DNA from 3 places in the Paenibacillus sp. FSL E2-0201 genome. Region 2 is predicted to be linked to each of the others. Evidence: riboswitches for the same ligand, from Rfam matches in the RefSeq annotation. Region 2 holds a riboswitch; each other region holds the start of a gene.
The links. A riboswitch is a leader RNA that binds a small molecule or an ion and turns the genes downstream of it on or off. The one in region 2 is predicted to bind cyclic di-GMP.

Region 1 (10,613 bases), 660 kb from region 2:
TTCTGCTGCTCCATCGGCCCGATCCCCTAATGGATCCGGAGGAAGTAGCTTCTGCTCTGCATCAATTGAAGACAGCAGGTAAGGTTCGCCATTTCGGCGTCTCCAATATGAGCACAGCGCAAATCAAAATGCTGCAAGCCTGTTGCGAGGAACCCTTTATCGTAAACCAGCTGCATATGAGCCTAGCCAAGCTGAGCTGGGTCGATGCTGGAATCAGTGTAAACCGTGAACCCTGGAAGGATATTACCTTTCCTGAGGGAACCCTAGAGCATTGTCGAATGGAGAACATTCAGCTTCAAGCTTGGGGCCCACTTGCACAAGGCCTATTCAGTGGACGTCCGCTTGTCGATCAACCAGAGAATATCGTCCAGACAGCTGCCATGGTCCAACAACTTGCAGATGAAAAAGGAACAACACCTGAAGCCATAGTGCTATCCTGGTTAATGTCCCATCCGGCAGCTATTCAGCCTGTGATTGGGACTGTGAATCCCCTGCGTATCGCTGCCTGCGCCGATGCGGACAAGCTGGAGCTTACTCGTAAAGAATGGTATGACCTATATGTTAGTTCACGTGGTACTCGTCTTCCCTAACCCAAACCACATTTAAACTCCAAAGGATTCTTAATAGCCTAATCGTGCCTCTCGCATGATTAGGCTATTTTTAATGCAGTCACTTCTTTACACATCGTTCTCTATTGCGAATAAAAATAGATATCAAGCGATAAATAGAGATAAATAGAGATAAATTAACATTTTTGTTCTTTATAGAGCACAAACGAGACTTATTGACAGTTTTCTTTTCAATTTATTCCATGTATTATTCATTACAGAAGTCGTTCTTAATAAAGAACAACAATAACGAACCAAAGAAATTCAAGACATTGAGGGGAGGTATTCCTCTGAGACCCAGATCAGCAAAAAGAAGACCTAAAAGAAAGAGGCAAATCGGATTACGTGTTCTGCAATCAGGAATGGCTGTCTCCGTCTTGTTTCTGACTACCTCGCAGCAAGTGGGTAGTACCTATGGTGGTTTTGGAGCTACTACGCAAACCACTAGCACAATTAGCTTTTGCGAAGTATTTCCAAACTCGATCAAAGGGCTTCTAACAGAACTCAAAGATCATATCGAAAGAGCTACTGCTCTAAAAGGATCACTGCAAAGCTATACCCCTTCAGGCAGTCTCTCAGACGTTTCGGGAATAGAAGGCATGTCACTGGATGAGCTTGATGTCGCAGCGCAAGAGATTTCCACGCAAATCTCCGCACTTCAATCCCAAATCGATGGCGTTAATGAGCAGTTGGCTAGCAACAGTCAGATTTGGAATGACATCAATAGTGAGCTAAATGCAGCAGCAGCCGTCTTATTCCAGATTGGAGGATATATGACCTCTCTAGATTCAAACTGTCTAGAAATCAAGGATGAGCAATTCTTCAGTGAGCTGCAAAGCAGTCTGAATCAAAATGGTGTAATCTCTGAATCCCTGAATGCTTCCTTAAATGGAGTCATTCAATACCTAAATTCCATTCACGACATCGGTCTTCCTTTTACTTCGGTAGTGACCAGTGATGTATATGGACAACCCGAGTTACGCAACGAGGCGTTTCAGCAGCCGTTACCCTTCCTGATTGCTTTTGGTCAGCCGGCCGGCAATATCTCTAGCGAACTTACGTCCACTTATGAAAATCTCAATACTGAAATGAATGATCTTAAAGAATCAGCTACTTCAGGCATCAGCACTCTTCAGAGTCAGCTCCAATTGATCAGTCAAACCCGCGAACAACAATTGGAAGCCCTTGAGAAAGCCCGATTAGAGGCGCTGGAACAAGCGAAGAAAGAAGAACGTTTGGCCCTGGAGAAAAAAGAAAAGCAAGAAGCAGAGGACAAAGCGAAAGCTGAAGCTGAAGAGAAAGCAAAAACGGAAGCGACTCCACCGACAGGTGAAGCTGCTCCAGAGAACATAAATAAAGAGCAACCTGAAGCCCCAGCTACTAACCCGGTCGATCCGGAAGTTGGTGAAGAGCCAACGATTCCACAAGATATACCACAGCAAAAGGTTCCTCAGGAGACGCCAAAGGCGGAAGCTACAACCTCTTCCCCGCCGGCAGCAACACCAGCTCCTTCGGCCCCTCAACAAGACAAAGGTGGAGAATAATATGCGGATTAAAAAAATGATCAACAATACATTATCGAGCATCATGCTTGTGATCTTTATTCTGCTGGTGATAGCCGTAGTGTTATCCAAGGCCTCCGGCGGTGAACCTGCCTTCTTCGGATACCAGATCAAATCGGTACTCTCAGGTTCGATGGAGCCAGGGATTCAAACCGGATCGATTGTCGCTTTAAAACCCGGAGGAGATATGAATCGCTTCAAAAAAGGCGATGTTATCACCTTTAGAAATGAAGAAAACCTGCTCATTACTCACCGTGTTGTAGAAGCAACAATGAACAATGCTACTGGTGAAGCCATGTATCGCACGAAAGGCGATAACAATGATGCGCCTGATATGAACCCTACCAGTTCCACGAATGTTGTAGCTGAGTATGCAGGGGTCACCGTACCTTATGTAGGTTACGCTATGAATTTCGCAGTTTCCAAAGCTGGAAGTGTTGTGCTCATGATCGTACCAGGCTTGATGCTCCTGCTCTATGCCCTGTATTCATCATGGAAGGCTGTAGCTGCACTCGAAAAGAAAAATGCGGCTATACTGCCCACCTCTCCACCTCCAACTGAAATACAGTAATTCGTTGATTGTCCGCTTCCGCTTACGAACCGGAAGTTACAATATATAACTTTTATAAAAAAACCACAAAAACCGAGGAGGAATTTTAATTATGGGTATCAAAAAAACATTGGGTCTTGGCGTAGCATCTGCAGCACTGGGTTTATCATTGATTGGTGGAGGAACTTTCGCTTACTTTAGCGACACTGCACAAAGCACCGCTACATTCGCAGCAGGTACACTGGATTTGAACTCTGATCCTTCTGTTATCGTTGATTTGAAGGATCTGAAGCCAGGCGATACGATCAAAAGAGACTTCAAACTAAAAAATGACGGTACACTTGATATCGGTTCGATCCTCCTCAAAACAGCTACCTCTATTAATGATGTAGGTGGTAACAACGGCGCTAACGATTTGGCAAAATTCATCAAAGTTAAATTCCTGGTGAATAAAGATAAAAGCGGCATCTTACCTGGTAGTGAAGAGAAAGTAGTTTGGGAAACTACCCTGGCCGATTTGAAGACTCAGACACCGGATCTCGTAAAAAACACTGGACTTGATGCAATCTGGGGTACTAGCGAAGCATCTGGAATTAAGGCCGGCACAAATGATAGCTTCACCGTTCAATTCGAATTTGTTGATAACGGCCAAGAGCAAAACTACTTCCAAAAAGATTCATTAACTCTGACTTGGGATTTCGTAGGTAAGCAAACTGCTGGATCCGCTAAATAATCTAATAAGTCTTCCATTTGAAGAGCAGCAGATTCTTATTCCGGAAAGCGGATAAGTAGATGCTGCTTTTTTCTTTACAATAATCTTTGTCGAATTTATTGATATTTGCTATACTAATAACAAAAATTACGGAGGGGCGTCAGCATAGTGCCACAAAATATGGGCCAACGTATCCAGCATCTCCGCCTAGAAAAGGGATTGTCCCTATCTGAGCTTGCGGACAGAGCGGATGTTGCTAAGTCGTATCTTAGCAATGTGGAGAGAAACATCCAATCCAATCCTTCAATCCAATTTATCGAAAAGATCGCCGACGCGCTTCAGGTATCCATCCACGCTTTGCTCTATGGAGAACCTAATGATGCTGAGGAATCACCTTTAGATTCGGAATGGTTCCGATTGGTGCAGGAAGCTATGGCCTCAGGCATAAGCAAACGCGAATTCAAGGAGTTTCTGGACTACCAGAAATGGCGCCTGGATCAGAAGGATTAATCCTTCCATCTGATCTGATAAGATCCTCTTCTACTCATACTATCAAGCATAAGCGCCTTCGTTCTCCTATATGGACTGCGAAGGCGTTTTATATTCTACTAGAATATAAGGACAGTGTGTCATCTGAAACTTATAGCTTCTTAATATAAAGAAAAAAAGCACAGCGAGTTATCGCTGTGCTCATTTGATATGTAATGCTCTGAATGTATTACTGCACGGCTTGCACAGTCTTCTCATGAAAGAAGCGACGAATTTCATCTGCCTTTATGCCAGCCTTCTTAGCTGCTAATAATAAATGGACCCACTCTACGTCTAGATCAATGACCTGCTGTTCTCTGTTGCTTCCCTGGTTGGACTTGTCCAAAAAATCTCCTCCTAAGATTTTACGTCCCCAGGCAATCCGGCTGTCATAGTATTTCTACCTTAGACCCGCGACTTTGTGCCCCTGCCTTTCGGCAAGTTTACCTTTTACTGGACCCTTTACGTGAAAGGATCTACTTTGAAATATATGAAAAACGCTAACTGCAATAACATTATACTATACTAAAGTGAAAAAGTGTGTCGATTTCTGATTAGTTTTTCCATTAAAAAACAAAAAATAGAAGTTCTTTTATAGAATTTCCTGTCCTATTATCGCGATACTCGTCTTATTCATAAAATTATATAAGCCAATATAATAATGTCCCAATCCCTATTTAGTTAAAATTAAGGATAATAGAATCATTTTAGTAGGCCTTTAGAATGGGTAATAAAAAAGAACAACTCTTTATTTAGTAGAACAAGCTAACCCATACCATTTTGCGAACGTATTAGACGAAAGAATGAATTGATTACATGTGTGGAAAGTAGCACAATAAGATGAGGAATGAAACCGCAATCATCACAGCTCCTACAAGCATTGACACAAAATGTCACGTATGGAGTTCATCCGTTGAGGAGGATGTATTCATGGCAGCCAAAGAGCCCTATAACGAATCCATTTGGAGTAAGTATTATGGACCCAATTTAGGCTACATTCAAGAAAGATATGAGCAGTTTGTGAAAGACCCATCCACCGTAGAGAATAATTATCGCGAGCTTTTTACAAATTCGGGTCCCCCACCATTAACACCGGATAGCGAACCGGCTCCACAGCCTCGCATTTCGGGAGACACCGAATGGCTTAGAAAGGCAGTAAGAGCTTCCAAGTTAATCGCTAATATTCGTATATATGGCCATATGGCCGCTGACATTGATCCGCTTGAGCGGGACCACAACCCCATGGCTAAATATCTCGAACTCGAAACCTATGGGCTGACTCGTGAGGATCTGATTGCATTACCTGCCACACTCATTTGGGAGAATGCGCCAAATGATGTGCACACCGGATGGGATGCTGTTCAGCGTATGCGTCAAGCATATACCAAGACTATCGCCTATGAATTCGGGCATGTGCACGAGGAAAAAGAATTACAATGGCTGAATAGACAGGCCGAATCCACAAGCTCACCAGCACCCTTGAATAATACAGAACGCAAAGAGCTACTGAATCGCCTAATTCAAGTAGAGCAATTCGAAACCTTCCTTCACAAGACCTTTGTAGGTCAGAAGCGTTTCAGCCTGGAAGGCAATGACGCTCTTGTGCCGATGCTCGATGAAATCGTACGTGCTGCTGCGCATGACGGTGCAGAGCATATTCTCATGGGCATGGCGCATCGCGGCCGTCTCAACGTTCTTGCACATATTTTGGGTAAACCTTATGATATTATATTTTCAGAGTTTCATCATTCTCCGAACAAGGAGCTCTTCCCTTCCGAAGGCTCTACAGGCATTAACTATGGTTGGACGGGTGATGTAAAATACCATCTCGGAGCAGACCGTGCTGTCCGTGAAGGAGAAACCGTACGCACAAGAATAACACTAGCAAATAACCCAAGTCACTTGGAATTCGTTAATCCTGTCGTGGAAGGCTTTACTCGTGCCGCTCAAGAAGATCGCAGCACTGCAGGATTGCCGAAGATTGATACCAGTAAAGCTATGGCGGTGCTGATGCATGGTGATGCTGCTTTTCCAGGTGAAGGGATTGTTGCAGAAACACTTAATATCGGCAAACTTCAAGGTTATCAAAATGGTGGGACGATCCATATTATTGTAAATAACCGGATCGGCTTTACGACAGAAAGTGAAGACTCCCGTTCTACGCATTATGCCAGTGACATCGCCAAAGGGTACGAAATCCCGATTGTCCATGTCAATGCCGATGATCCGGAAGCCTGTGTAGCAGCTGTTCGCTTAGCTAGCGCATATCGCCACCAATTTAAAAAGGATTTCGTAATTGATCTCATCGGCTACCGCCGTCATGGTCACAACGAGATGGATGATCCTGACACTACACAGCCTATTGTCTACAGTAAGGTGCGCAAACATCCAACCGTCTACAAGGTCTATGCTGAGCGACTTCAGCGTGAAAAGATTCTGACAGCCGATGATGTTAAGGAGATGAATGCTGCAGCAGAGAGCGTATTGCAACGTGCGTACGATAGCATGAAGGAAGGCAATCACAAGAAAAAAGAACCGAAAGCCTTCATTCCGCTAGATGCGGAACACGCTGCGCCAGGCTCTACAGCATTATCCGTCTCCAGTCTGCAGGAGATCAATCGTGAACTGCTGACTGTTCCAAAAGGATTCCAAGTCTATCCGAAGCTGGAACGAATTCTGCAGCGTCGCAAGGATGCACTGAATGAGGGCGAAAAGGTCGACTGGGCACTCGCTGAGTCTCTCGCTTTCGCTACCATTCTTAAGGATGGTACGCCAATTCGCCTGAGCGGTCAGGATGCTCAGCGCGGAACCTTCGCTCATCGCCATCTAGTGCTGCACGACAGTAAGACCGGAGAATTGTTCTCTCCGCTTCATCAGCTGAGTGATTCCCGCGCTTCCTTTGGCGTGTACAACAGTCCACTGTCAGAGGCATCGGTACTAGGCTTTGAGTATGGTTATAATGTGTTCGCACCAGAAACCTTCGTGATCTGGGAGGCACAATATGGCGATTTCGCGAATGCAGGCCAAGTTATATTTGACCAATTCATTGCCGCTGGACGTGCCAAATGGACGCAGCGCAGCAATCTTGTCATTATGCTGCCTCATGGCTACGAAGGACAGGGACCTGAGCATTCCAGTGGTAGATTGGAACGCTTCCTGCAATTATCTGCAGAAGAAAACTGGACCGTTGCCAACTTGACGAGCGCCTCTCAGTATTTCCATCTCTTGCGGCGCCAAGCGGCGTTATGCGGACAGGAAGATGCAAGACCGCTAGTCATTATGACACCGAAGAGTCTCATTCGTAATCCGCGCAGCGCTTCTGCCGGAACTGAGCTCGCCTCAGGACAATTCCAGCCTGTGTTATCAGAGCCTCTTCTAGGCCAAAAACCAGGTGAGGTTAAGCGTCTCGTAGTCTGCAGCGGTAAAGTAGCCATTGATATACAAACAGAACTGGAAGCTGCTTCAGACAAAGATTGGTCTTGGCTACATGTACTTCGCCTAGAGCAACTCTATCCGTTCCCAGAACGTGAACTGAGTGCCCACCTAAGCTCCTTCCCATCCCTTCAGGAAATTGTCTGGGTGCAAGAAGAGCCGAAGAATATGGGTGGCTGGAGTTACACTGAACCTCGGTTACGCGCCATCGCACCGCAAAACACTAGCGTGAGATATATTGGACGTCCTGAACGTTCCAGTCCTGCAAGTGGTTATGCAGATGTTCATAGCTTTGAACAGCGTAGAATTGTTTCAGAGGCCCTAAAAGCAAATTCACAAGTACAAACAGCTGTACCGTCCTCTTAAGAGGACGGTATCACAATAGCGTAAACCATTATGTTTGGGGAGGTAACGGCCTGTGTCAGAAATCTTAGTACCCGATCTGGGAGAATCTATATCCGAAGGAACCATCTACAAATGGCTGGTTAAAGAAGGCGACACGGTAGGTCAAGGTGATGTGCTTGCTGAGTTAGAGACGGATAAAGTCAATTTGGAAATTAGTGCGGAGGTGGAGGGGGTCATCTCCTCCATCCTGCGTCAGGCGGGCGAGAACGTAGCCGTTGGCGAAGCCATCGGCATCATTGGAGCCGCTAGCGGCAGTAAGCCGCAGGCCGCTGAGAGCAAAGCGCCTGAGGCGGCACTGGCAAGCGGTAGCCCAGCAGCCGCTGCACCCGTAGCTGTAGCTGCGCCCGAAGTGCCTGCAGCCGGTGGCGAAAGCCCCGCTGCACTGGCATCGCCGGGCGCACGCAAGCTGGCACGGGAGCGCGGCATCGACCTCGGCGATGTTAGCGCCCGTGATCCTATCGGCCGGATTGGTCAGGCCGATGTGTCGGGTCATGGTGCAGCAGCGCCACAGGCCGCTGCACCGGTAGCTCCGGCGCCGCAAGGCAAGCCGGAGCCAGCGAAGCCGGCAGCGAGCAAAGCCGCGCCGGAGGATGGCAAGAACGTGGAGCGCAAGCGCATGTCGCGCAGACGGCTCACGATTGCCAGCCGCTTGGTAGAAGCGCAGCAAACCGCAGCTATGCTGACTACCTTCAACGAGGTGGATATGACAGCGATCCTCGACATCCGTAAACGCCGCAAGGATGCCTTTAAAGAGAAGCATGAAGTTGGACTAGGCTTCATGTCCTTCTTCACCAAAGCCGTGATCGGTGCGCTGAAGACGTATCCACTGCTGAATGCTGAAATCGATGGTGAAGATCTGGTCGTTAAGAAATTCTACGACATCGGTATTGCCGTTGCAGCTAAGGAAGGTCTGGTGGTTCCAGTTGTCCGTGACGCGGATCGCCTCAGCTTCCCGGAAATCGAACGCCAGATTGGCGAACTCGCTTCCAAGGCACGTGCGAATACGCTAAGCCTCTCCGAGCTTCAAGGCGGAACGTTCACCATCACAAACGGCGGTGTATTCGGTTCCCTGTTGTCCACTCCGATTCTGAATACCCCTCAAGTAGGTATTCTAGGGATGCATAAGATTCAATTGCGTCCAATCGCGCTGGACGAAGAAAGAACCGTTAACCGTCCAATGATGTATATCGCCCTCTCCTACGATCACCGGATCGTTGACGGCTCTGAGGCGGTAAGCTTCCTCGTCAAAGTGAAGGAATTGCTGGAAGATCCAGAAGCACTGCTGCTGGAAGGCTGATCCTGATCGATCTTTCAACTTAAGAATATAAAAAAGGTATCCCTAGAGCTTCTGATATGCTCCCCATATAGTAGACAGGCGAAATAATAAAAACCTGCTGCTGTATGGGGAGTATTTTTATGGAACAAAAGAAGTATACGGCACTCGAAAAATTAACGGTTCTCCAAGAAATTGAACGGGGCGACATTGGTTTGAAAGCTGCGGCCCGAAAGTATGGATTATCCAAAAACTCTATAGTGAAGTGGCGGCAACGTTATCAATTGTATGGGTACGAAGGGCTGGAAGTTCGAAGCCACAACCGTACGTATTCCGCAGAACTTAAACTCCATGCCGTTAAGGATTATCTCGAGGGAGGATTGTCACAAAACCAAATCATCTGCAAGTATAAGATTGCAAGTTCAACCCAACTCGCCAACTGGATTAGGAAGTATAATGGTCATAGCAACAGCTTAACAGCTCATTCAGGAGGATCTAAAGCTATGACCAAAGGACGCGTAACCACTTGGCAGGAACGGATAGATATCGTGCTGTACTGCCTTTCGAACGGAGAAGACTACACGAAGGCGGCAAGCCATTTCCACGTGTCTTACCAACAAATATATAGCTGGGTAAAGAAGTACGAAGCAGGCGGTGAAGAGGCGTTACGTGACGGCAGAGGACGTACTAAAGCGCCCGAAGAACTTACGGAAGCAGCTCGCCACAAACTCGCGATGCAAAAGCTGGAGTACGAGAATGCACGCCTGCGTGCGGAGAATGCTTTTCTAAAAAAGTTAGAGGAACTCGAAAGGAGGAGACGTTAAGAACCATTCGCCAGGAGAACATCTACCTGGCCATTCAAGCCGTTCAACAGGAACAGTCTTGCTCCATTCGACTTATGTGTGACATCGTAGGGATTTCACGGTCAAGTTACTATAAATGGTTGAATCGCAAACCTAGTTCCCGAGAGACCGAAAACGAGAAACTGACAGAGGCTATGCTTCTCTTGTATGAGAAGGTGGAACGAACCTTTGGGTATCGTCAATTGACCCTGCATTTGCGCAGACAAATGAACAAATCTATTAACGCAAAACGAGTATACCGACTCATGAGACGCCAAGGTATCCAGTCTGTCATCCGCAGAAAGAGAAAGAAGTATGTAGGCTCCACGCCTCAGCAGGTCGCGGAGAATGTGCTAAACCGTAATTTTGAGGCGGAAGCTCCAAACCAAAAATGGGTAACGGATGTAACTGAATTCAAATACGGCAAGGGTAAGAAGGCGTATTTAAGTGCAATAAAAGATCTGTATGACAATTCCATTGTTGCTTACGTTCTGGGCCATTCCAATAATAATTCGCTAGTTTTTAACACGCTGGAATTAGCATTACAGGCAGCGCCGGAGAGCCGAACCTTACTCCATAGCGACCGCGGTTTCCAGTATACCTCTCTGCATTTTAAGAAGATGCTGGACGATTCACAACTGAAGCAAAGCATGTCCCGAGTAGGCTGTTGCATTGACAATGGGCCGATGGAATCCTTCTGG
Region 2 (10,613 bases):
TTGGGGATATATAATTCATAGGTCTTTTGAAAGCTATATTTACTTTCTGTGCCAGCAACGCCCGCAATTTGAATGATCCCCGACAATTGATGATTGGAAAACACACTCATTTGCGGCACAGATTTATAAGCGTCTAGAATACCTACGCTAAATAAGACCCCGTTCTCCGGGATCTTATTTAGCTGATATGTGATCGTTAATTCCGGCTGGGTCTTTCCATTCAAGCCTGCAGGCAAGCTCTGAAAAGCCGATGATTTGAGCACTGAAGAAGTAACATTAAATTCCTTCTTGCTGCCGGAAGTGCCACTCGCAGCAAATTCAGCTGCTGAGCCATCATGTTGTCCCAGATTCCAGATCACAGTACCATCCGGTATTTCTGCTGCAAGATCACTTCCTGTAGACAGTCTCGGTATATTGGCACCTACCTTATAATCATTCGTTCTATTCGTTCCGAAAACTGAGACAGACAACAGAAACAAGACGGTTAATGCGGCGAATTTTAGTAATAACAGTAATGGTTTGTTTGCTGATATCTTATTTTTTCTATTAGATATTCTCCTCGTTATTCCCATCCATAGGTCCTCTCTTTCTTTCGGAATGTCTTGCCCTATCATTTCATTAGATTAAGGAAGGTACAATGCCCCTTGTGGAATCACCTGCTGCTTCTGGCTGGAACTCTCCCATAGCAAGCGAAGATTGGCATCCCCTTCATTCTCATAATATTCAATTTGGATATCATAAAGCGTTCCTGCTGTGAGCGGGATACTACCTTTATGAAGGGTTGAACTTTGATTTTTCCAATTGTCGATAATCAGCTTTCCGTCAATCCAGACACGGACTCCATCATCAGAGGATGCCGAAATCATATATTTTTCACTGAATTTGGGTTTGAGTTTCCCTTTCCAGCGTACAGAAAAGTGATCTTCATTTATCTCTGATGCAGGTGACCCACCATGCCAATTAAAATCAATCTTACGGTCATTGCGGATAAGCACCGGTTCTCCCTCTAAATCAGTATTGTTATAGTATTCTCCAGTTAAACCCGTTGGGGTTACCGGTGCTATCGAAGGGACTTCTGTTGTGAGAACATAATCCTCTCTCGATACTATAAACGAGTTATTCATGAAGCTTTTGATGGACTGTGGCGTATTATTTTCTGTCAGCAATTTGCCCCAGGTCATCATATAAACCCATTTATTTTGTTTGTTGGTTAATACATCCGGGTTCGGCAGCTGCCCACTTTCCCCGATTCCGATAGGTTTATCTTCAGCAAGTGTGAGCAGGTCCTCATAGTAGGACTGCTTATAATCATTATTGTAGATATCCGCAGCCAGAACATCGACTTTATCTGCACTGGGATAATAGGCGGCATAAGAATCTGCCCATTCATTCGGCGCGTTTGGATTCCACACCCACAGTAGATTATTCAGTTTGTGTGTGTTTACAAAACGATCATAGACAATATTCCAAAGCGCTGAAAAATTGTCCTTTTTCCCCCACCAAAACCAACCGCCATTCATTTCATGGTAAGGTCGCCATAAGACTGGAACCCCAGCATCACGCAGCTGTTCTAAATATCCAGCGATCTCATCTAGATCAGAGATTAGACTCTTATACTGAGCCGTCCCAGGCGTAACATAAGCATTAAACTTCTCTTGACTGAGACTTCTGTTTACATTGGACCATTCTGGAGAAGTTCCTGGCAAACTCTGATGGAATGTCATGGCTACAATGCCACCCGTCTGATTCCACTCCATTGCACTGTCAATTACTGCTTGCCGCTGTTCGGCGATTGTCCTTTTGGATTGATTATTAATCGCCCCTAATTCATAACCATGTAGAACGGCATTTTGTCCCGAAGTATTCTTCAGCTTATGAACCAGTTCATCTGGACTTTCTAGATAATCATGCTGACCAGACAGGATACCTTTGCCACGTAGATTCACCAAATTACTCAACAGTTGCTTGGCTTCTTCAGAAGCTGATGGATTGCTTGGTATAGCCGGGGGAAGAGAGGAAGAAACACTCATAGCCTTCGGAAGACTCTTAACCTCTCCCCAAGGCAGCAAGGAAAAAATAATAAACACCGGTAATATAGTAAACAACAATCTGTTTTGCTTATAATATTTACGCAAATAAATCCTCCTTTCGGTAGCTGTACTGCCTCCACAGGTAATAAATAACATACCTGTTATCGGACAATCGTCTTCTGACCTAATGAGGACTATAGCTTAGTAGCTCTGCAATAACGCAGAGCTACTAAGGATCGACCTTTAATTTTCATCAATCAGGAGACATCCGGAAGAAAAAGCGCACTTGCTGGAACTGTCTCTTTAACTTGACTAGCACTTTCCCACATCAAGCGGACTCTCGCATCGCCTTCATTTTCGTAATACTCCACCTTGATATCATATAGCTGACCAGCCTTCAGCGTAATATTGCCCTTACGCTCAGTGCCACTTTGCTTCGTCCAACTATCAATCACAGATTCCCCATTCACCCAGACACGGATGCCATCATCTGATGTAGTGTAAAATGTATATTGTTCATCATATAAGGGCTTAACTTTACCGCTCCAACGTATGGAGAAACGATCAATCCCAAGGGCGGCATCCGGCGATCCTTGCCGCCAATTGAAATCGATTATTGCATCGGTTCTAATAAGAGCTGCTGCTCCCGATAGCTGCATGTTGTTGTAATACTCTCCTGCAAGCCCCTTCGCGAGAGGAATTGCTGCCTCTCCCTCTTCTTCGGGAGGTGCCGGTGCGGCGCTAGGTGTGGGTACCAAGCTATTATTTAATTTATCTCTAGTCAGGGTATAGCTGCTATTCATAAAAGTTTTGATTGTATCTGCACTGTTATTCTCATAAAGCATTTTTCCCCAGCTCATCATATAAGTCCATTTACTTTGTGATTGTTGAAGCTTCTCCAGATTAGGCATTTCACCATTTTCCCCGATCGCAATCGGTTTGCCCGCGGCTAGACTCAACAAGCTATCATAGTATTTTTGCTGGTAATCATTTTCGTATATGTCTGCTGCCAGGATATCTACTTTATCAGCTCCTGGATAAGTTAACGCATACGGATCTGACCAAACATTGGGAGCATTCGGACTCCATACCCATAACAAATTATTTAATTTATGAACGTTAACAAAACGGTCATACATAATATTCCAAAGTTTAGAAAAGTTATTTTTCTTCCCCCACCAGAACCAGTTCCCGTTCATTTCATGATAGGGTCTCCAAAGTACCGGGACGTTCGCATCTCGCAAGCTTTTTAGAGATACTGCCACCTTGTCAAGTTCAGCAATCAGACTGTTATATTGCTTGGTACCCGGTGTAACGTAACTATCGAATTCACTTTGGCTAAGCGTTTTTTTAACATTATCCCAGTCATAAGAGGTGCCCGGCAGGTTAGCATGAAAAGTCATAGCTACGATCCCGCCCGCTTTATTCCAGTTGATGGCGCTGTTTACCACATTTTGACGCTGCCAGGACATCGTTCCTTCAGACTGGCCACTGATCGCACCCATTTCATAACCGTGAAGAGCTGCATACTGTCCGCTGGTTCCCTTAAGCATATTGTTAATTTCATCTGGACTTTCTAAATAGTCATGCTGGCCAGCAAGGATTCCTTTTCCTGAGATTGAGTAAAAATAGTTAAGCAGCTTTACGGCTTCAGGTGAGGCTCCCGGGGTAACTGGCGTTCCAGAATTTGAAGCAGCTATGACAACAGACGGCGAAATTCCAACAGTAAGCGGAAGTGCAGTCAGAAACAGGACGAGTGACAGAAATGCACCAAACAATCGATACGTACGGTAAGCTTTCAAAATAATCTCCCTTTCGGTAGCCAGGCTGCCACTCTTTCGAAGGCCCTATAGCTTTGCGTCCCTACCTTTCGATAGGTTTGCCTTTTCAATTTAAGAGAAATAATCTCTCTTACCGTAAGTATCGACGACAATTAATGATATATTTAGTGTTTTTATGACTTTTTTTGATAATTGAGTCAATTTACCTGTTTTAAGAAATTCCGAATTGGTTAAATAGATAGGTTAGACCTATGAAATGAATTGTTGTAGTTCTATATCATTCCAGTCTAAAGTAATACGAATATTATCTTCTTCTACTAATTCAGAACCCGTCTGTACCTCTATAAACTCAACATCCGTCAAAGCAAGGATTGCGTGCTTCGTTCCTTCCGGTATACGTACCACGTCCCCAGCCTTCACATTATGTTTTTTCTCATTCAGCACAATACTTGCTTCGCCGCTGACGATTGTCCAAATTTCACTACGTTTGCGATGTAACTGATAGCTGATATTATTCCCCTCGGATATAAAAATCCGTTTAGTCAGCACTTCATTGCCCTCGTCATATTTCACATAATCAATAACTTTGTAATGGCCCCAGCGGCGTTCCTCGTACATCGGTCTCTGTTCAAAGGTCTTCAGCACTTCTTTAATCCGTGGACTCTCGGCTTTATGGGTAACTAGAATCCCATCCGGGCTAGCCGCGATGATCAGATCCTTCGCACCAATTACCGTAATTGGAATATCCAGCTCATTAATCAAGCAAGTCCCCTCAGAATCCGCCGTCACAAAACCCTTGCCTACATGCTTGCTGCTCATTTCCTCTGTTAGCGTATTCCACGTTCCAAGATCCTTCCAGAATCCATCATACGGCTGTACCACAATATGTTCTTCTTTCTCCACCACTTCATAATCAAAGCTGATGGAAGACAATAGCTTATATTGCTTCTGCAATTCTTCATATCCTAAAGGCAACCCTTTACGCTGCAAAATATCTAACAAGTACCCTAGACGGAAGGCAAATACTCCGCAATTCCACAATGCATTTTGCTCGATAAGCTGTTCTGCTTGTATGCGGTCTGGCTTCTCTTGAAAGTGACTCACCTTCATAAAACCGTTCTCCCCCGCCTCTTCGGTGGTAGGAATGATATATCCGTATTTCTCTGAGGCGTGTTCAGGAATAACACCCATTAGAGCCAGATTTGCTCCACTTTCTAGCATAGTCCCTTCAAGCATAGCTATGGTATCGAAAAAGGATGCTTCTACATAAGGGTCAACAGGCAAAATCGCTACCGTCTCCGCTGGAGAAACACCTGCAACCGAATAAAGATAGGTAGCTGTTAAGGCGATAGCCGGAAAAGTATCCCGACGCTCCGGTTCAACGATAATCGGCACATGACTTCCCAGTTGGCTTTGTATCATTTCTACTTGGCCGCGGCCGGTGGCCAGATAAGATGATTCTGCCATCCCCGCTTCCTCCAGCTGTCTCCAGACACGTTGTACCATCGACTCCGGTTCACCTTGAGGGCTTTCAAGTACCTTTAGAAATTGCTTTGAACGTGAGTCGTTGGACAACGGCCATAACCGTTTACCTGAACCGCCTGATAGAAGTACCATTTTCATAGATGAACCCTCCTTGAATTATGGAAATCGAGCATATTTGAATTGTTATCAAAACGTCAGCTTCCGCTTAGCCTTATTTCGAGCGGATGCATTAAAAAAATTTGTTAGGTATGAACCACTCCAAGGGATTTTGGACTTCCGATCGCTGTTATCCTCAGATTTCCTGATTGAACCGCTTCCCGCGGTAGAAATCCGAGGATAAAGGCGAACGCTAACGCTTCTACAGTTCCAAATTCCCTTTCCGTTCTTTACCTAACCAACTGCTTCTTAATTCTAATCCGTGCTGCACCGGGCTGTGCCAGCCGGAAGCAAGCACGTTTTTCTAAAGATTGGCTTCTGCTCCGGGGAGGCAGCAGCAGCAACTGCAAGAACAACGGCAAGAGCAAGGCTAGTTGCCACCACGGGACAAAGACAGAGACAACTACAAATGCTACTGCTACTGCGGTATATAATCAGAGTACCTAACTTTATAAATTGCTTAGAAACTTAAGATAAGGGAACGGAGTGGCGGAAGAGAATTTTGGAACTGGAGGAGCGATAGCGTCCGCCTTTGTCTGCGGATTTCTACCGCTATTAGCGGTTAAAATCAGGAAATCTGCAGACAACAGCGGCTGGAAGTCCAAACATTCTCTGGAGTCACGCCTCACCCTTAAATAGAAAAATCACAAGTTCAATCAATATAACTCAGATTAAACCGCTCCAGCCACACTAGCAGAATAACCGCTCAATCCACCCATCTGCGGGCGGCCGACAGAATGATAAACGAGGCCGGTACCCTCGATTTGCTCCTTGGAATACACATTGCGTCCATCGATCAGCACCCCATTACGCATGCTTTTCGCCAGCTGATGCAGATCAATGTCCTTGAGTAGGCTCCAATCGGTAAGCAGGCATACGGCATCGCTGCCCTCAGCCGCTTCCTCTGGCAGATTGCACCAACGAAGCTGCGGATGATCATATTGCTGCCTGAAATTTGTAGCTGCGATTGGATCATACAGTTTAACCGTAGCCCCTTCAGCCACCAGCGCCTCAACAATCTCTCTGGCGGGAGCTTCGCGGACATCATCAGTGTTAGGCTTGAAAGCAAGCCCCCAGATCCCAATCGTCGAACTGCGCAGACTGCCAAGTGATTCATGCAGCTTGGAGATGATCATAAACCGTTGTCCTTTGTTCACTTCGACTACAGATTTCAATAATTTGAATTCGTAATCGACGTTGCCCGCAATTTGAATGAGCGCATTAGTGTCTTTCGGGAAACAGGAGCCTCCATAACCGATGCCAGCCTGCAGGAAGGATGACCCGATTCTTTGGTCCATACCCATTCCTTGTGCTACTTCGGTTACATCAGCTCCCACTTTTTCGCAAATATTGGCGATCTCGTTAATAAAGGAAATCTTCGTGGCCAAAAATGCATTCGAAGCATATTTGATCATTTCAGCACTGCGTATATCTGTTACAAATACATTTACTGTGAAACCCTTATGAAGCTCGCGCATAGTTGGTTCCAGCTCTGGATTATCGAGACCAATGACAATTCTATCGGGATGGAGGGTATCGCGAATCGCTGACCCTTCACGTAAAAACTCAGGAGCAGACACGATATCAAAAGAATGATGGGTAGATTTAGAGAGCATGTTGGAGATTTTCTCATTTGTTCCTACGGGAACTGTAGATTTTGTCATTATAATTTTGTGCCCTTCCATCGCTTTAGCGATTTCAACAGCTGCATTCTCAATGTAGGTTAAGTCTGCTTCACCATTAGGCAACGATGGCGTACCTACTGCAAGGATGATAATATCTGAACGACGTACCGAATCCTGCAGATCCGCAGAAAAGGATAATCGTTCCTCACGAAGATTCAGTTCAATCAGTTCCTCAATTCCCGGCTCATAGATGGGTGATTCCATCCGTTTCAGCTTCTTAATCTTTTCCTCGTCCTTATCCACACAGATGACATGATGTCCGCCCAGTGCAAAACATACGCCAGATACAAGACCCACATACCCAGTACCGATTACTGTCAGCTTCATACAATCATCCTCCTTTTAGAAAATTGACGTAGGCCTGCTCAACATACTGCTTGAACTTAACCATAAACGCCTGCTCATCAAATTTACGTGCATGCTCCATAATTTGATCGATATCCCAAGCGAAGGACTCTACCTCGTAAATAGCCTTTAGTAGATCCTCCACTTCTTGATGCTGAAAGAACACACCATTTACATAAGGAATAATAGTATCTAGTGCACCACCTGCTTGATAAGCAATGACCGGTCTTCCCGCAGCGTTCGCTTCCAGCGGTGTGATTCCAAAGTCCTCTTCTCCCGGAAAAATAAATGCTCTACACTGTGCCATCATTCCGGTTACTTGCTCATCCTCTAGCCGGCCTAAAAACGATACATTGTCCTTAGCCATGCCTTCGAGACGTTTACGATCTGGTCCATCCCCTACGATGTACAGCTTAAGACCGTTACGGTTAAAAGCCTCTACAGCTAAATCAATCCGCTTGTAGGAAACAAGTCGAGATACTATTAAATAATAGTCACCAATGCTAGAAGAGCTTGTGAAACGGGCTGTATTAATCGGTGGAAATATGACATCTGCATCCCGGTGATAATAGTTCTGAATCCTTGTCTTCACTACTGAAGAATTGGCTACGAACTGATTCACATTTTTAGAAGTCCGCTGGTCCCACGATTTGAGCTGCTGCATGTATACCTTAAGCATTTTCTTGAACAACCCGGAATTCGACTGACGTTCCATGTAGGTGTCATAATCCCATGCAAAGCGCATAGGCGTATGGCAGTAACAAAGATGAAACGTATGTTTAGGAACTTGAATACTTTTCATAAAAGCACTGCTGGAACTCAGGACGATATCGAAACCGCGAAAGTCCAAATCACGGATGGCCATTGGGTAAAGTGGCAGCACCCCTTTAAAATTGGTCTTTACCCCCGGTATCTTTTGCAGCCAAGAGGCACGTATATCCGCATCTTTGAGATTGTCAGTAAGGCGGCTTCCGTTAAAAACCGTTGTGTAGATTGGAGCCTCGGGATACATGTGATGAAAGACTTCCACCACTCTTTCCGCGCCGCCCATTTGGATTAAGTAATCGTGCGCTATCGCAATTTTCATGTGAATCATCCTCAAAGTTTTATGGAGCATCATCTTCAGAATTACCGTGTCATCTCATCTGTCAGGTGCTCGCCAACAAACCTTTATAGTAGTCAACGATGTCCTTGACCGTATTCTCGATAACAAACTGCTCTTTCACTCGTTTCATCCCATTGTCCGCCATCCGCCGTCTTTCTTCTGGGTGATCCAGCATCCATTTAATGGAGTCTGCCAGTATCGCCGCGTCTCCAGGCTCTATCAGTAATCCTGTCTCACCTGGAACTACAATTTCTACCGGCCCGCCTTCATTGGAGGCAACAACCGGTAATCCTGCTGCCATTCCTTCAATGATCACTTGGCCAAAAGGCTCAGGAGTTACCGAAGTATGAATCAGTAAATCAGCGGTATTCATAAGGCCTTGAATATCATCCACATGCCCTAGCATGCTTACATTAGTAAGCTCGTCGTTTTTTATCTTTTGAAGCAACTCCTGCTTATAAGCCTCTTCTCCAAAGAGAGCGTCTCCGGCCAGCCAGAACTTCACGCGAGGTTCGTTCTTAAAGCTTTTTGCGGCTTCCAGCACAATATGCTGGCCCTTCCAATGCGCCAATCGACCAACTAGCAATACGTTAAATTCCTTCTGATCCCGCATGCCGATCCCATTACCAATCGCTTTAGCGAATGCGGAGTATACGACCAGCGTTTTCTTCGAACGCGGCAGCTCCAAAGCATTCAGCGTAGAATGTGAATTCGCGATGACTCCATTTGGGAGCAGGCGCGACAGTAAACGAATTCCTTTAGCAACAACAGGCTTTAAATAAGGAGCTCCAATATGGTCCCGGATGTGCCAAATCAATGGAACGCCCGCTATTTTAGCAGCGATGGCTCCGTATAATGCAGATTTCAGAGAATTGGTGTGCACGCAATCTACCTTCTCCGCTTTTAAGAGCGGAGCAAGCTTACGACCGTAAGCCAACAGCTTGAAGGCTGCAGCAGGTGCTCCCAAGTTGACTGCATTTCTACCACGACTTCTGATGCTCTCATCTAGCGGAATAATACGGACATCCATTCCCTTTTCACGTAGCCGTTCAGCCAGCGCACCATCCTCGGCCAGGATTACAAGTGGATCAATCTGTTCTCCAATATGGGTAAGGATGTTAAATAGGGCAACTTCTCCACCACTCCATTTAGCAGTGTGATCTATATAGGCCACTCTAAGCATTACGTGGTCACCTCCTCTCCTAAGGCTTGTAGGAACACGGATTCTACTTGATCCGTAACATGCTCCCAGGTATATCTCTCCAGTACATGTTCTCTACATTCATCCCGGCTCGGAAGCAGCTTTCGATTGCTAAGCATATGGATCATGCCTTCGGCCATGTGGTCACTACTTGGACTCTTAAATAGCAATTCCGGCCGGAAGCCTTGCAGGATTTCCTTATTGCCGCCAATCGGTGTAGCCATCACTGGCAATCCTGAAGATAAGGCTTCAACGGTAATCAAACCAAAGCCCTCCAATGCCTGTGAGGGAACCACGAACATGTCCGCTGCCTGATAATAAGAGGCTAGTTCATGATCGGGAATGTAGCCTAGCAGTCTTACCTTGTTGCTTAAGCCATAGTCTGCGATCTTTTCTTCAAGTTCCCCCCGCAGCGGCCCTTTGCCACCAATCAGCAGCATCGCATTCGGGAAACGCTCCGCAACTTGCTTCCAAGCTTCAAGCAGCTGGAGTAGTCCCATCCGATTGACCAACCGCCGGACAGTCAGCACGGTTGTTGCTCCCTCAGGTAAATTTAAGCTTCGGCGAATCGCCAATCGATTCGTAGCGGGAATAAAACGTTCCACATTAGCTGCTCCTGGTATCACTATAATTTTGTGTAGAGGCACTCCGTGCAGCTTATGGAGAATATCGCGGAACGTCTCACTAAGCACGATGAACTTATCCGCTAGCTTATAAGCTCTATGTTCAATGGATTTGGCGATAGTTGTCTTGACCCGGTGCTTAATGCCTTGGCCTTCAATTTTCATTTCTTCATTCCATGGACCATGAAAAGTCATCACTACA
Region 3 (10,613 bases), 370 kb from region 2:
TCAAGATCTAACGTAATCATCATCCAGCCCATTCCTGCATTCAGAATTTCTTCCACACTTATCCCCAAATTACCCACCGCGAAGTCTGCCGCACATTGCATGATATCCAGAATAAAGGATAACTTACCCTGCGAACGATAATCCGTGTCGCTCGCATGTACAGAAAAATCTTCTATCCACACAAGATTGCTACTGTTGTCCATTGTTTATCCTCCTACCATGCAAAATATCCTTGCATTTACTTGAAGTATCCACATATACCACTGCTCTATCCACATAAATTGGGGACTACTTTCATTTTTGAATATATTTTATTATTTCATCCACATGTTAGTAACTTTTATTTTTTCGTTATTTACCCATGACTTATCCACATTATTTAAATTAAGCGATAAAGGGAACAAAAAAGCCATTGTTGATAAATCAACAATGGCTTCGTGTGCTTGGCAACGTCCTACTCTCCCAGGACCCTTCGGTCCAAGTACCATCGGCGCTGGAGGGCTTAACGGTCGTGTTCGGGATGGGTACGCGTGGAACCCCTCCGCTATCGCCACCAAACATGCGTCTGTGAAACAGACGCTGCCGCGTGAAATTTCGTTCATCACCAGAAGTGAGAATAAATTTCTAAGCGTGTTACAGGCTTGATGCCTGAAAACTGAATCCGAATTGAATTTGCATTTTAAGTATAGGATAAGCCCTCGACCGATTAGTATTGGTCAGCTCCATGCATTACTGCACTTCCACCTCCAACCTATCTACCTCGTCGTCTTCAAGGGGTCTTACTAATTGGGAAATCTCATCTTGAGGGGGGCTTCACGCTTAGATGCTTTCAGCGCTTATCCCGTCCGTACGTAGCTACCCAGCCATGCTTCTGGCGAAACAACTGGTGCACCAGCGGTACGTCCATCCCGGTCCTCTCGTACTAAGGACAGCTCCTCTCAAATTTCCTGCGCCCACGACAGATAGGGACCGAACTGTCTCACGACGTTCTGAACCCAGCTCGCGTACCGCTTTAATGGGCGAACAGCCCAACCCTTGGGACCTACTTCAGCCCCAGGATGCGATGAGCCGACATCGAGGTGCCAAACCTCCCCGTCGATGTGGACTCTTGGGGGAGATAAGCCTGTTATCCCCAGGGTAGCTTTTATCCGTTGAGCGATGGCCCTTCCATGCGGTACCACCGGATCACTAAGTCCGACTTTCGTCCCTGCTCGACTTGTAGGTCTCGCAGTCAAGCTCCCTTATGCCTTTGCACTCTTCGAATGATTTCCAACCATTCTGAGGGAACCTTGGAACGCCTCCGTTACTCTTTAGGAGGCGACCGCCCCAGTCAAACTGCCCGCCTGACACGGTCCCCGTACCCGATTAGGGCACTAGGTTAGAACCTAGATACGATCAGGGTGGTATCCCAACGGCGCCTCCACCGAAGCTTGCGCTCCGATTTCTACGGCTCCCACCTATCCTGTACAGATCGTACCCAAATTCAATATCAAGCTGCAGTAAAGCTCCATGGGGTCTTTCCGTCTTGTCGCGGGTAACCTGCATCTTCACAGGTATTAAAATTTCACCGGATCTCTCGTTGAGACAGCGCCCAAGTCGTTACGCCATTCGTGCGGGTCAGAATTTACCTGACAAGGAATTTCGCTACCTTAGGACCGTTATAGTTACGGCCGCCGTTTACTGGGGCTTCGGTTCATAGCTTCGGGTTACCCCTAACCACTCCCCTTAACCTTCCAGCACCGGGCAGGCGTCAGCCCGTATACTTCGCCTTGCGGCTTCGCACAGACCTGTGTTTTTGCTAAACAGTCGCTTGGGCCTTTTCACTGCGGCCCCCTCGTGCTATTCACACTACCGGGGCACCCCTTCTCCCGAAGTTACGGGGTCATTTTGCCGAGTTCCTTAACGAGAGTTCTTCCGCGCGCCTTAGAATTCTCTTCTCGCCTACCTGTGTCGGTTTGCGGTACGGGCACCTTCTCCTGGCTAGAGGCTTTTCTTGGCAGTGTGAGATCATGACCTTCGCTACTACAATTTTCGCTCCCCATCACAGCCCAGCCTTAATGATGTGCGGATTTGCCTACACATCAGCCTCACTGCTTAGACGGACATATCCATCAGTCCGCGTCACTACCCTCCTGCGTCACCCCATCGCTCATAGCGGATTACGGTGGTACAGTAATTTCAAACTGTTGTCCTTCGACTACGCCTTTCGGCCTCGCCTTAGGTCCCGACTTACCCTGAGCGGACGAGCCTTCCTCAGGAAACCTTGGGCTTTCGGCGGATCAGATTCTCACTGATCTTTTCGTTACTCATACCGGCATTCTCACTTGTATGCTGTCCAGCGCTCCTTACGGTACACCTTCAACCCACATACAACGCTCCCCTACCCCAGATACATACGTATCTAGCCATAGCTTCGGTGGTGTGTTTAGCCCCGTTACATTTTCGGCGCAGAGTCACTCGACCAGTGAGCTATTACGCACTCTTTCAATGGTGGCTGCTTCTAAGCCAACATCCTGGTTGTCTGTGCAACTCCACATCCTTTCCCACTTAACACACACTTGGGGACCTTAGCTGATGGTCTGGGCTGTTTCCCTTTTGACAATGGATCTTAGCACTCACTGTCTGACTCCCGGCAATAAGTATATGGCATTCGGAGTTTGACTGAGCTTGGTAATCCTTGCGGACCCCGCACCCAATCAGTGCTCTACCTCCACTACTCTTATACCGAGGCTAGCCCTAAAGCTATTTCGGGGAGAACCAGCTATCTCCGAGTTCGATTGGAATTTCTCCGCTACCCCCACCTCATCCCCGCACTTTTCAACGTGCGTGGGTTCGGGCCTCCAGTGCGTGTTACCGCACCTTCACCCTGGACAGGGGTAGATCACACGGTTTCGGGTCTACGTCCACATACTGAGTCGCCCTATTCAGACTCGCTTTCGCTGCGGCTCCGTCTTCTCGACTTAACCTTGCATGTTAAACGTAACTCGCCGGTTCATTCTACAAAAGGCACGCCATCACCCATTAATAGGGCTCTGACTTTTTGTAAGCACACGGTTTCAGGTTCTATTTCACTCCCCTTCCGGGGTGCTTTTCACCTTTCCCTCACGGTACTGTTTCACTATCGGTCGCCAGGTAGTATTTAGCCTTAGCAGATGGTCCTGCTGGATTCATACGGGGTTTCACGTGCCCCGCACTACTCGGGATCCGTCTCGGAGAGAACACAGTTTAGGTTACAGGGCTTTTACCTCTATCGCGGGCCTTTCCAGACCTCTTCGCCTACCATATTCCTTTGTAACTCCATGTGAGACGTCCCACAACCCCTAAGAGCAAGCTCTTAGGTTTAGGCTGTTCCGCGTTCGCTCGCCGCTACTGACGGAATCACTATTGTTTTCTCTTCCTCAGGGTACTTAGATGTTTCAGTTCCCCTGGTCTGCCTCTACATACCCTATGTATTCAGGTATGAGTAACTGCGAATTACCACAGCTGGGTTTCCCCATTCGGACACCCCCGGATCAAAGCTTGCTTACAGCTCCCCGAGGCAGTTTCGTTGTTCGCCACGTCCTTCGTCGGCTCCTGGCGCCTAGGCATCCTCCGTGTGCTCTTATTAGCTTAACCTTGATTTTTCCGCAGGAAAATATCATACGATATCTCTCTTGGAATCATCTCACTAATAACATTTACTTGTTTGCACAAGTTGCTAAAAGATGTTCTAAAACGCAAATTCGTTTCGGTATCCAGTTTTCAAGGATCAAGTCTTACTTGAGAGCTTAAACTCTCAAAACTGAGCAACGAGTGAGTAACAGGCCTAAACCTGAGATTGTGGAAGTTTAACTTCCGATTTGAATGTCTTCATTGCAGAAGACGATTCTCCATAGAAAGGAGGTGATCCAGCCGCACCTTCCGATACGGCTACCTTGTTACGACTTCACCCCAATCATCTACCCCACCTTCGGCGGCTGGCTCCCTTGCGGGTTACCCCACCGACTTCGGGTGTTGTAAACTCTCGTGGTGTGACGGGCGGTGTGTACAAGACCCGGGAACGTATTCACCGCGGCATGCTGATCCGCGATTACTAGCAATTCCGACTTCATGCAGGCGAGTTGCAGCCTGCAATCCGAACTGAGACCGGCTTTGATGGGATTGGCTCCACCTCGCGGCTTCGCTTCCCGTTGTACCGGCCATTGTAGTACGTGTGTAGCCCAGGTCATAAGGGGCATGATGATTTGACGTCATCCCCACCTTCCTCCGGTTTGTCACCGGCAGTCACTCTAGAGTGCCCAACATTACTTGCTGGCAACTAAAGTTAAGGGTTGCGCTCGTTGCGGGACTTAACCCAACATCTCACGACACGAGCTGACGACAACCATGCACCACCTGTCTCCTCTGTCCCGAAGGCCGCTGCTATCTCTAGCAGATTCAGAGGGATGTCAAGACCTGGTAAGGTTCTTCGCGTTGCTTCGAATTAAACCACATACTCCACTGCTTGTGCGGGTCCCCGTCAATTCCTTTGAGTTTCAGTCTTGCGACCGTACTCCCCAGGCGGAGTGCTTACTGTGTTAACTTCGGCACCAAGGGTATCGAAACCCCTAACACCTAGCACTCATCGTTTACGGCGTGGACTACCAGGGTATCTAATCCTGTTTGCTCCCCACGCTTTCGCGCCTCAGCGTCAGTTACAGCCCAGAAAGTCGCCTTCGCCACTGGTGTTCCTCCACATATCTACGCATTTCACCGCTACACGTGGAATTCCACTTTCCTCTTCTGTACTCAAGTCACCCAGTTTCCAGTGCGACCTTAGGTTGAGCCCAAGGTTTAAACACCAGACTTAAATGACCGCCTGCGCGCGCTTTACGCCCAATAATTCCGGACAACGCTTGCCCCCTACGTATTACCGCGGCTGCTGGCACGTAGTTAGCCGGGGCTTTCTTCTCAGGTACCGTCACTCCGATAGCAGTTACTCTACCGGACGTTCTTCCCTGGCAACAGAGCTTTACGATCCGAAAACCTTCATCACTCACGCGGCGTTGCTCCGTCAGACTTTCGTCCATTGCGGAAGATTCCCTACTGCTGCCTCCCGTAGGAGTCTGGGCCGTGTCTCAGTCCCAGTGTGGCCGTTCACCCTCTCAGGTCGGCTACGCATCGTCGCCTTGGTGGGCCGTTACCCCACCAACTAGCTAATGCGCCGCAGGCCCATCCCTCAGTGACAGATTGCTCCGTCTTTCATTCTTTCTTCAGGAGAAAAAAGAAATTATCCGGTATTAGCTACCGTTTCCGGTAGTTATCCCAGTCTAAGGGGCAGGTTGCCTACGTGTTACTCACCCGTCCGCCGCTAAGTCATTTTGAAAGCAAGCTTTCAAAATGACTCCGCTCGACTTGCATGTATTAGGCACGCCGCCAGCGTTCGTCCTGAGCCAGGATCAAACTCTCCAATTAGTATTGAAAAGAGCGATATGCTCATTTTGAAACATCTGACGAGAAAATTAATTCTCTAATTTTGGATTTCACTTTCGTGATTTCCTACTCACTCGTTGTTCAGTTTTCAAAGATCAAGTTCTCGTTGGCGCCGTTTAATGTCTCAGCAGCAACTCTTATAATATATCATGTTGTTCTCAGTAATGCAAGCTTTATTTTTCGAAAGCCGTTTATATAACTCTCTCAAACATTGCCTGTACGCTGTCTAACAACGCTTAACTATAATAACCTATCTACCGATAGAAAAGCAACCCCTAATAGAAAAATAAACAACCAGCTTAATTATGAAGTGCACCCCTTAGAATAGACATTGGAAAAAACCCCTGGTTTATCCGATGAAATTCTAGGGGGTGCATTTTTATGGCGATTAAAGGACAGAAGTTTAAAAATTACTCAGATGAGATTAAAAAAGAGGCCATTCGTTTACATGTGGAGGAAAGATGGACTTATCGGAAAATTACGGAGCATTTTGAGATACAAGATCAAGGACGGGTAAAGAGATGGATGAAGAAATACCGAGAGCTAGGGGAATTTGGGCTACTAGATCAACGGGGGCGTCGTATTGAATATATCGATCAAGATAGGTATGTTCAAAAGCTCAAACGGGAAAATGAAATGCTAAAAAAGTGTTTGGAAATCTGGATGCAGGAGGTGAAACGCACAAATATAGAGTCATTGAGAACGCTGCAAAAGAGTATGCCGTTAGCAACCTGTGTAAACTCTTTAGGGTCTCTAGAAGTGGATACTACGCTTTCATGAAGCGCAAAGGAACAGATCGGGATCAGGAAGCAAAGGCGCTCATTCAGAAGGTCTATGAAAGGTATGAAGGAGTCTACGGTTATCGCCAAATTCAATTGTTCTTGCTACAAGACCACGGGGTTTGGATGAATCATAAGAAGGTACTCAGAATTATGCAGGATTTAGGCATTCGTTCGAGGATCCGCCGAAAACATCGTTGTAATTATGCTACTTCTGAAGGAGACCGTGTGGCGAAAAATATTTTGAAACGGGATTTCAAAGCGGATGCTCCCAACCAAAAATGGGTGACAGACATTACGCAATATCGTGTAGGCGAAAAGTGGCTCTATCTTTCTGCGATTAAAGATTTATTCAATAACGAAATTATCGCTTATCAAATGAGCGCTAGGAACGACAACGAACTGGTTCTCCGGACCTTTGAGCAGGCGTGGAGTCAGCAAAAAGACGTGACTGGACTGATCGTTCACAGCGATCAGGGATTCCAATACACGTCTCATGCATACCACGACATGCTGCCAAAGGTTGGGGCCCGAATCAGCATGTCTCGCCGAGGCAATTGTTATGACAACGCCTCTATGGAGAGCTTCTTCTCGCATCTCAAAACGGAAGGACTCTATCCTTATGATATCCGAAATATGGATGAGGCACAAAGGAAAATTGAAGATTACATTCGATTTTATAACCAACATCGGCCACAACGAAGGTTAAATAAGCTGCCTCCGGTAGAGTACCGGAAACAGCTTATTGCCTAGGGTCTTTTTTCAGTGTCTATAAAATGGGGGCTTGACCAATTATTAAGCTGGTTGTTTATTTAATAGAGTTATGATTCTAGCGTTTCAAATTAATAGTATTTTGCTGCAGTATACTTACTTGAAGCCTTAATAAAATCCGTATTCTTCTTACTCTTCGCTGCCGATGCATCTACCGTGGTATCAATAGTAACCCATTTCCCATCCATCAATACTTCATTCCATGCATGGTATTGCGTAACGTAGCTAGTATTCCCCATCACCAATTTAGCAGGCACATCTACACTACGCAGCATTGCGGCAAAAAGAGAAGCATAGTCATAGCAGATTCCTTTTTTAGTATTCAAAGTGTTGTTAATGTTCGGAATGTAATCTGTTGTTACGTTATTAGCAAGAGAATAATCATATTGTACATTAGCAACTACATAGTTATAAATTGCCTTAACTTTTTCTTCATCTGTTGTTTTACCTTTTGTAAGCTCTTTAGCCTTAACGATTGCTTTATCAGAAGAACTCCATTTCACATTCTGTACGGAGCCCAAATATACGGAATTTGAGTCGTTCATAGTTAAATCTACTACTTCAGAATAGAGAGCCTTATATTTATTACCTGTTGTATTCTCAAGAACAGAAACTTTATAAGTCCCATTCCCTTGTTGCAAAGGGAAGTCCTCAGCTTGTCCAGAAGCATATAAATTGTATGTATAGCTACTGTTATCTTTTGTGATCATCAGCTTAACTCTTTTATCTTTTGGAATATCGTAGTTAATACCGATTACACCTTGAGCCAATTTGGATGTATTCAACCAGTTTGAATCTGCGCTTGCAGCTTGAGCTGTGCTTACTGGAACCGAAGTAATCAGCACGAACAGCGCCACCATCATAAAATAAACCTTTTTCACGGATAAAACTCCTTTCGGTAGCTGGCTGCCATCCTTTCGGGAAGGCCCTTTAGCTTTGCGTCCCTACCTTTCGATAGGTTTGCCGTTATCGTATAAGCTCTATCTGTTCTAATTTCACTAGACAAATTAACAGAATAAGTCCAAGTAGAAATATGAATCTTAGATTCTTATATATTTCATAAAAACAAAAAAAGCCTCTTCATTCGGTAACTGGCTGCCATCCTTACGGGAAGGCCCTTTAGCTTTGCGTCCCTACCTTTCGATAGGTTTGCCGTTTATCGTGTTTAGCTTTTATAGTCTTATACTACCATATTTATCCTCGTAAACAAGAACAAAATTGCTAGTTTTACTATTATTTTATAGTTATCTCTCTGTATTTCAGTTCTCTTGTCATTTCTCATCAACTATTAGGTAAGCTTAGCATGAACAATCAAACGATGTGTAGGATCTACTAGTGGATCACACGTAATTAGAGTAAGAATCTTATCCTTGTTATTCCCGTCAAGAACAGACACATCACTGGGAAGTACAACAGAAATATCATAAACCTCGTAATTATATACCTGATCGCTCGTTTTTACCGTGATTACATCCCCAACCACAACTTCATTCAATCTGTTAAACAATCTGCCCGTAGTTCTAGCTCTATGAGCAGCTATTGCGGCGTTCCCGATTTCTCCAAGCGGGGCCGTTTCTTTCATATGGGCCGCAGCATGCTTCATATTTGCTTTTGTTGCTCCTTCTAATACTGGCAGCTTCAGATCAATCTTAGCAATCTCTATTAATGCGATAACTTTGCCGCCCACTTCAATCTCCGGTTCTGGCTTTTCTGTTTCTTGAGGCTGTGCCTGTGCATCTAGAACGGATTCCTCTGCTAGTAGCTGAGTGACCTCGGCATATCTACTCTTCAGATCAGGTGGTGGAGTGCTTTCGATGGTGCTCAGTTCAGCCGTTTCTAATAGCTTCTCCTGCTGCCAGTCGTTATACCATTCGTTAGCTTTTGGATAAAGCATGATAAGGATCCCAGCCAGTATGAGCACATACGAGAATTTACGCATGATTTTCACCTCCGTGGATTGGTTCTACTGCACTTTAGAATACCCATTTACGACTTCCGAAGAAGTTAATGATCACCGTCACAAACGTTACTAATACCTTAGAGATCAACACTTGAACGCCTAGTTTGTCAGTCAACAGATGCATTAGCAACAGCGATATTCCGAGCACTACCAGATTCAGTATGATAAACTTCAGCAACTGAGCCTTATCAAAGCCCTCTTTACTGCCACGATTGTGATCCTTGAAGGTAACTTTTTTATTCAAAATAAAGCTGTTCGCTGTCCCTGCACTATAAGAAATCACCTGTGCCAACGCATATACCATTCCAAGTGAGTTCAGTAATGTGAAGATTACGAAATCAATTAGGGTATTCACCAAACCTACGGCATTAAATTTAAGAAACTGTATAAATGCAGCGCGTAAGTTCTTATCTGACATTATTGTAGTCCTTCCGGCGATCCACTTGTTCCTCGTTAGGATATCCTTTGGTCTCACTTACAATATATAGCGGTCTATCCTTAGACTCGTCATAAATCCGTCCAATATACTCTCCGATTACACCTAACAGCATTAGAACGATACCATTAAAGAGCAAATTGACGCCTACAATGGAAGCCCAACCTGGAACCGTCCATGATGTGAAGAAGATTCTTTGAAATAAGACGAAGAATAAATAGAGAAAGCTAGAAAAGGATAGGAAAAATCCAACATACGTAGCAATCTTAAGTGGTTTATGGGAAAAGGAAGTGATACCATCTAGCGCAAAACGAATCATTTTCTTGAGCGGATACTTGGTTTCACCTGCATAACGTTCTTCCCGCTCATACTCCACCATCGTCTGCTTAAAGCCGACCCAGCTTACCAACCCTCTGACATACCGATTTTTTTCCTTGAGCCCCCGTAAGACATCACATACTTTACGATCAATAAGACGGAAATCGCCTGTATCCGTAGGAATGTCCACACTTGTCATGCTGCTGAGCAGCCGATAAAACAGCTTCGCCGTTACCTTCTTGAACATCGTCTCCCCACGGCGCTTCAGCCGCTTCGCATACACAACATCATAGCCCTCTTTCCACTTCTCGATCATTTGCAAAATGACCTCAGGCGGATCTTGAAGGTCAGCGTCAATAACAACGACCGCTTGACCTTCTGCATAGTCCATGCCAGCTGTAATCGCTACCTGATGTCCGAAATTACGCGAGAAGTCAATTAGCTTGACGCATTCATCTCGATCACTGATCTCCCGAATCATCTGGGCTGAACGATCACGACTTCCGTCATTAACGAAGACTAGCTCATAAGTATCGCCGCATTCGTCCATTACTTTTTTCAAACGTTCGTAAGTAACGCTAATTACTTGCTCCTCATTGAACATGGGTACAATTACACTATATCTGGCTTTCACCTTTATTCCTCCTACAAGCTTTATGGAGCGTTACATCTTCCTATTCTTCCTAATAACGCTGTAAGCATAAACTTATTGTTATAGATTCTTTTTTAAAGCTTAGAAAACCCAAGAAGGGAACCAACGCAGCATGTTCTTCACGTAATCACCGCTAACCTGCATCCCTGATAGGACTGGGTAGAACGCGACAAAGAGCAGTAACGCAACAGCCACATAAGCATAACGAACGTAACGAGCCTCAGGAAATTTACTATCTAGTAACTT

Region 1: linked by a shared signal. The riboswitch ahead of NSU15_RS01770 (anti-repressor SinI family protein) and the one ahead of NSU15_RS04645 (glycosyl hydrolase) in region 2 are both predicted to bind cyclic di-GMP.
Region 3: linked by a shared signal. The riboswitch ahead of NSU15_RS03090 (transglutaminase-like domain-containing protein) and the one ahead of NSU15_RS04645 (glycosyl hydrolase) in region 2 are both predicted to bind cyclic di-GMP.

What each region holds. Positions count from the first base shown of each region.
Region 1 is NZ_CP150154.1:388,831-399,443, reverse strand. Features, by position in the region: gene NSU15_RS01795 (aldo/keto reductase) at 1-590, shown strand, start outside; gene NSU15_RS01790 (hypothetical protein) at 971-2,152, shown strand; gene NSU15_RS01785 (signal peptidase I) at 2,154-2,741, shown strand; gene NSU15_RS01780 (TasA family protein) at 2,833-3,453, shown strand; gene NSU15_RS01775 (helix-turn-helix domain-containing protein) at 3,613-3,942, shown strand; gene NSU15_RS01770 (anti-repressor SinI family protein) at 4,151-4,306, opposite strand; cyclic di-GMP riboswitch class I at 4,334-4,418, opposite strand; gene NSU15_RS01765 (2-oxoglutarate dehydrogenase E1 component) at 4,891-7,758, shown strand; gene odhB (2-oxoglutarate dehydrogenase complex dihydrolipoyllysine-residue succinyltransferase) at 7,811-9,094, shown strand; one part of gene NSU15_RS01755 (IS3 family transposase) at 9,214-9,847, shown strand; one part of gene NSU15_RS01755 (IS3 family transposase) at 9,847-10,613, shown strand, end outside.
Region 2 is NZ_CP150154.1:1,051,195-1,061,807, reverse strand. Features, by position in the region: gene NSU15_RS04655 (discoidin domain-containing protein) at 1-572, opposite strand, end outside; gene NSU15_RS04650 (glycosyl hydrolase) at 624-2,135, opposite strand; gene NSU15_RS04645 (glycosyl hydrolase) at 2,288-3,832, opposite strand; cyclic di-GMP riboswitch class I at 3,845-3,924, opposite strand; gene NSU15_RS04640 (sugar phosphate nucleotidyltransferase) at 4,061-5,434, opposite strand; gene NSU15_RS04635 (UDP-glucose/GDP-mannose dehydrogenase family protein) at 6,124-7,464, opposite strand; gene NSU15_RS04630 (glycosyltransferase) at 7,469-8,569, opposite strand; gene NSU15_RS04625 (glycosyltransferase family 4 protein) at 8,631-9,770, opposite strand; gene NSU15_RS04620 (glycosyltransferase family 4 protein) at 9,770-10,613, opposite strand, start outside.
Region 3 is NZ_CP150154.1:677,919-688,531, reverse strand. Features, by position in the region: gene NSU15_RS03120 (acyl-ACP thioesterase domain-containing protein) at 1-203, opposite strand, end outside; rRNA gene rrf (5S ribosomal RNA) at 442-558, opposite strand; rRNA gene NSU15_RS03110 (23S ribosomal RNA) at 687-3,615, opposite strand; rRNA gene NSU15_RS03105 (16S ribosomal RNA) at 3,876-5,433, opposite strand; gene NSU15_RS03100 (helix-turn-helix domain-containing protein) at 5,833-6,231, shown strand; gene NSU15_RS03095 (IS3 family transposase) at 6,147-6,983, shown strand; gene NSU15_RS03090 (transglutaminase-like domain-containing protein) at 7,073-7,882, opposite strand; cyclic di-GMP riboswitch class I at 7,896-7,976, opposite strand; cyclic di-GMP riboswitch class I at 8,085-8,165, opposite strand; gene NSU15_RS03085 (class D sortase) at 8,290-8,940, opposite strand; gene NSU15_RS03080 (GtrA family protein) at 8,975-9,379, opposite strand; gene NSU15_RS03075 (glycosyltransferase family 2 protein) at 9,369-10,349, opposite strand; gene NSU15_RS03070 (phospholipid carrier-dependent glycosyltransferase) at 10,449-10,613, opposite strand, start outside.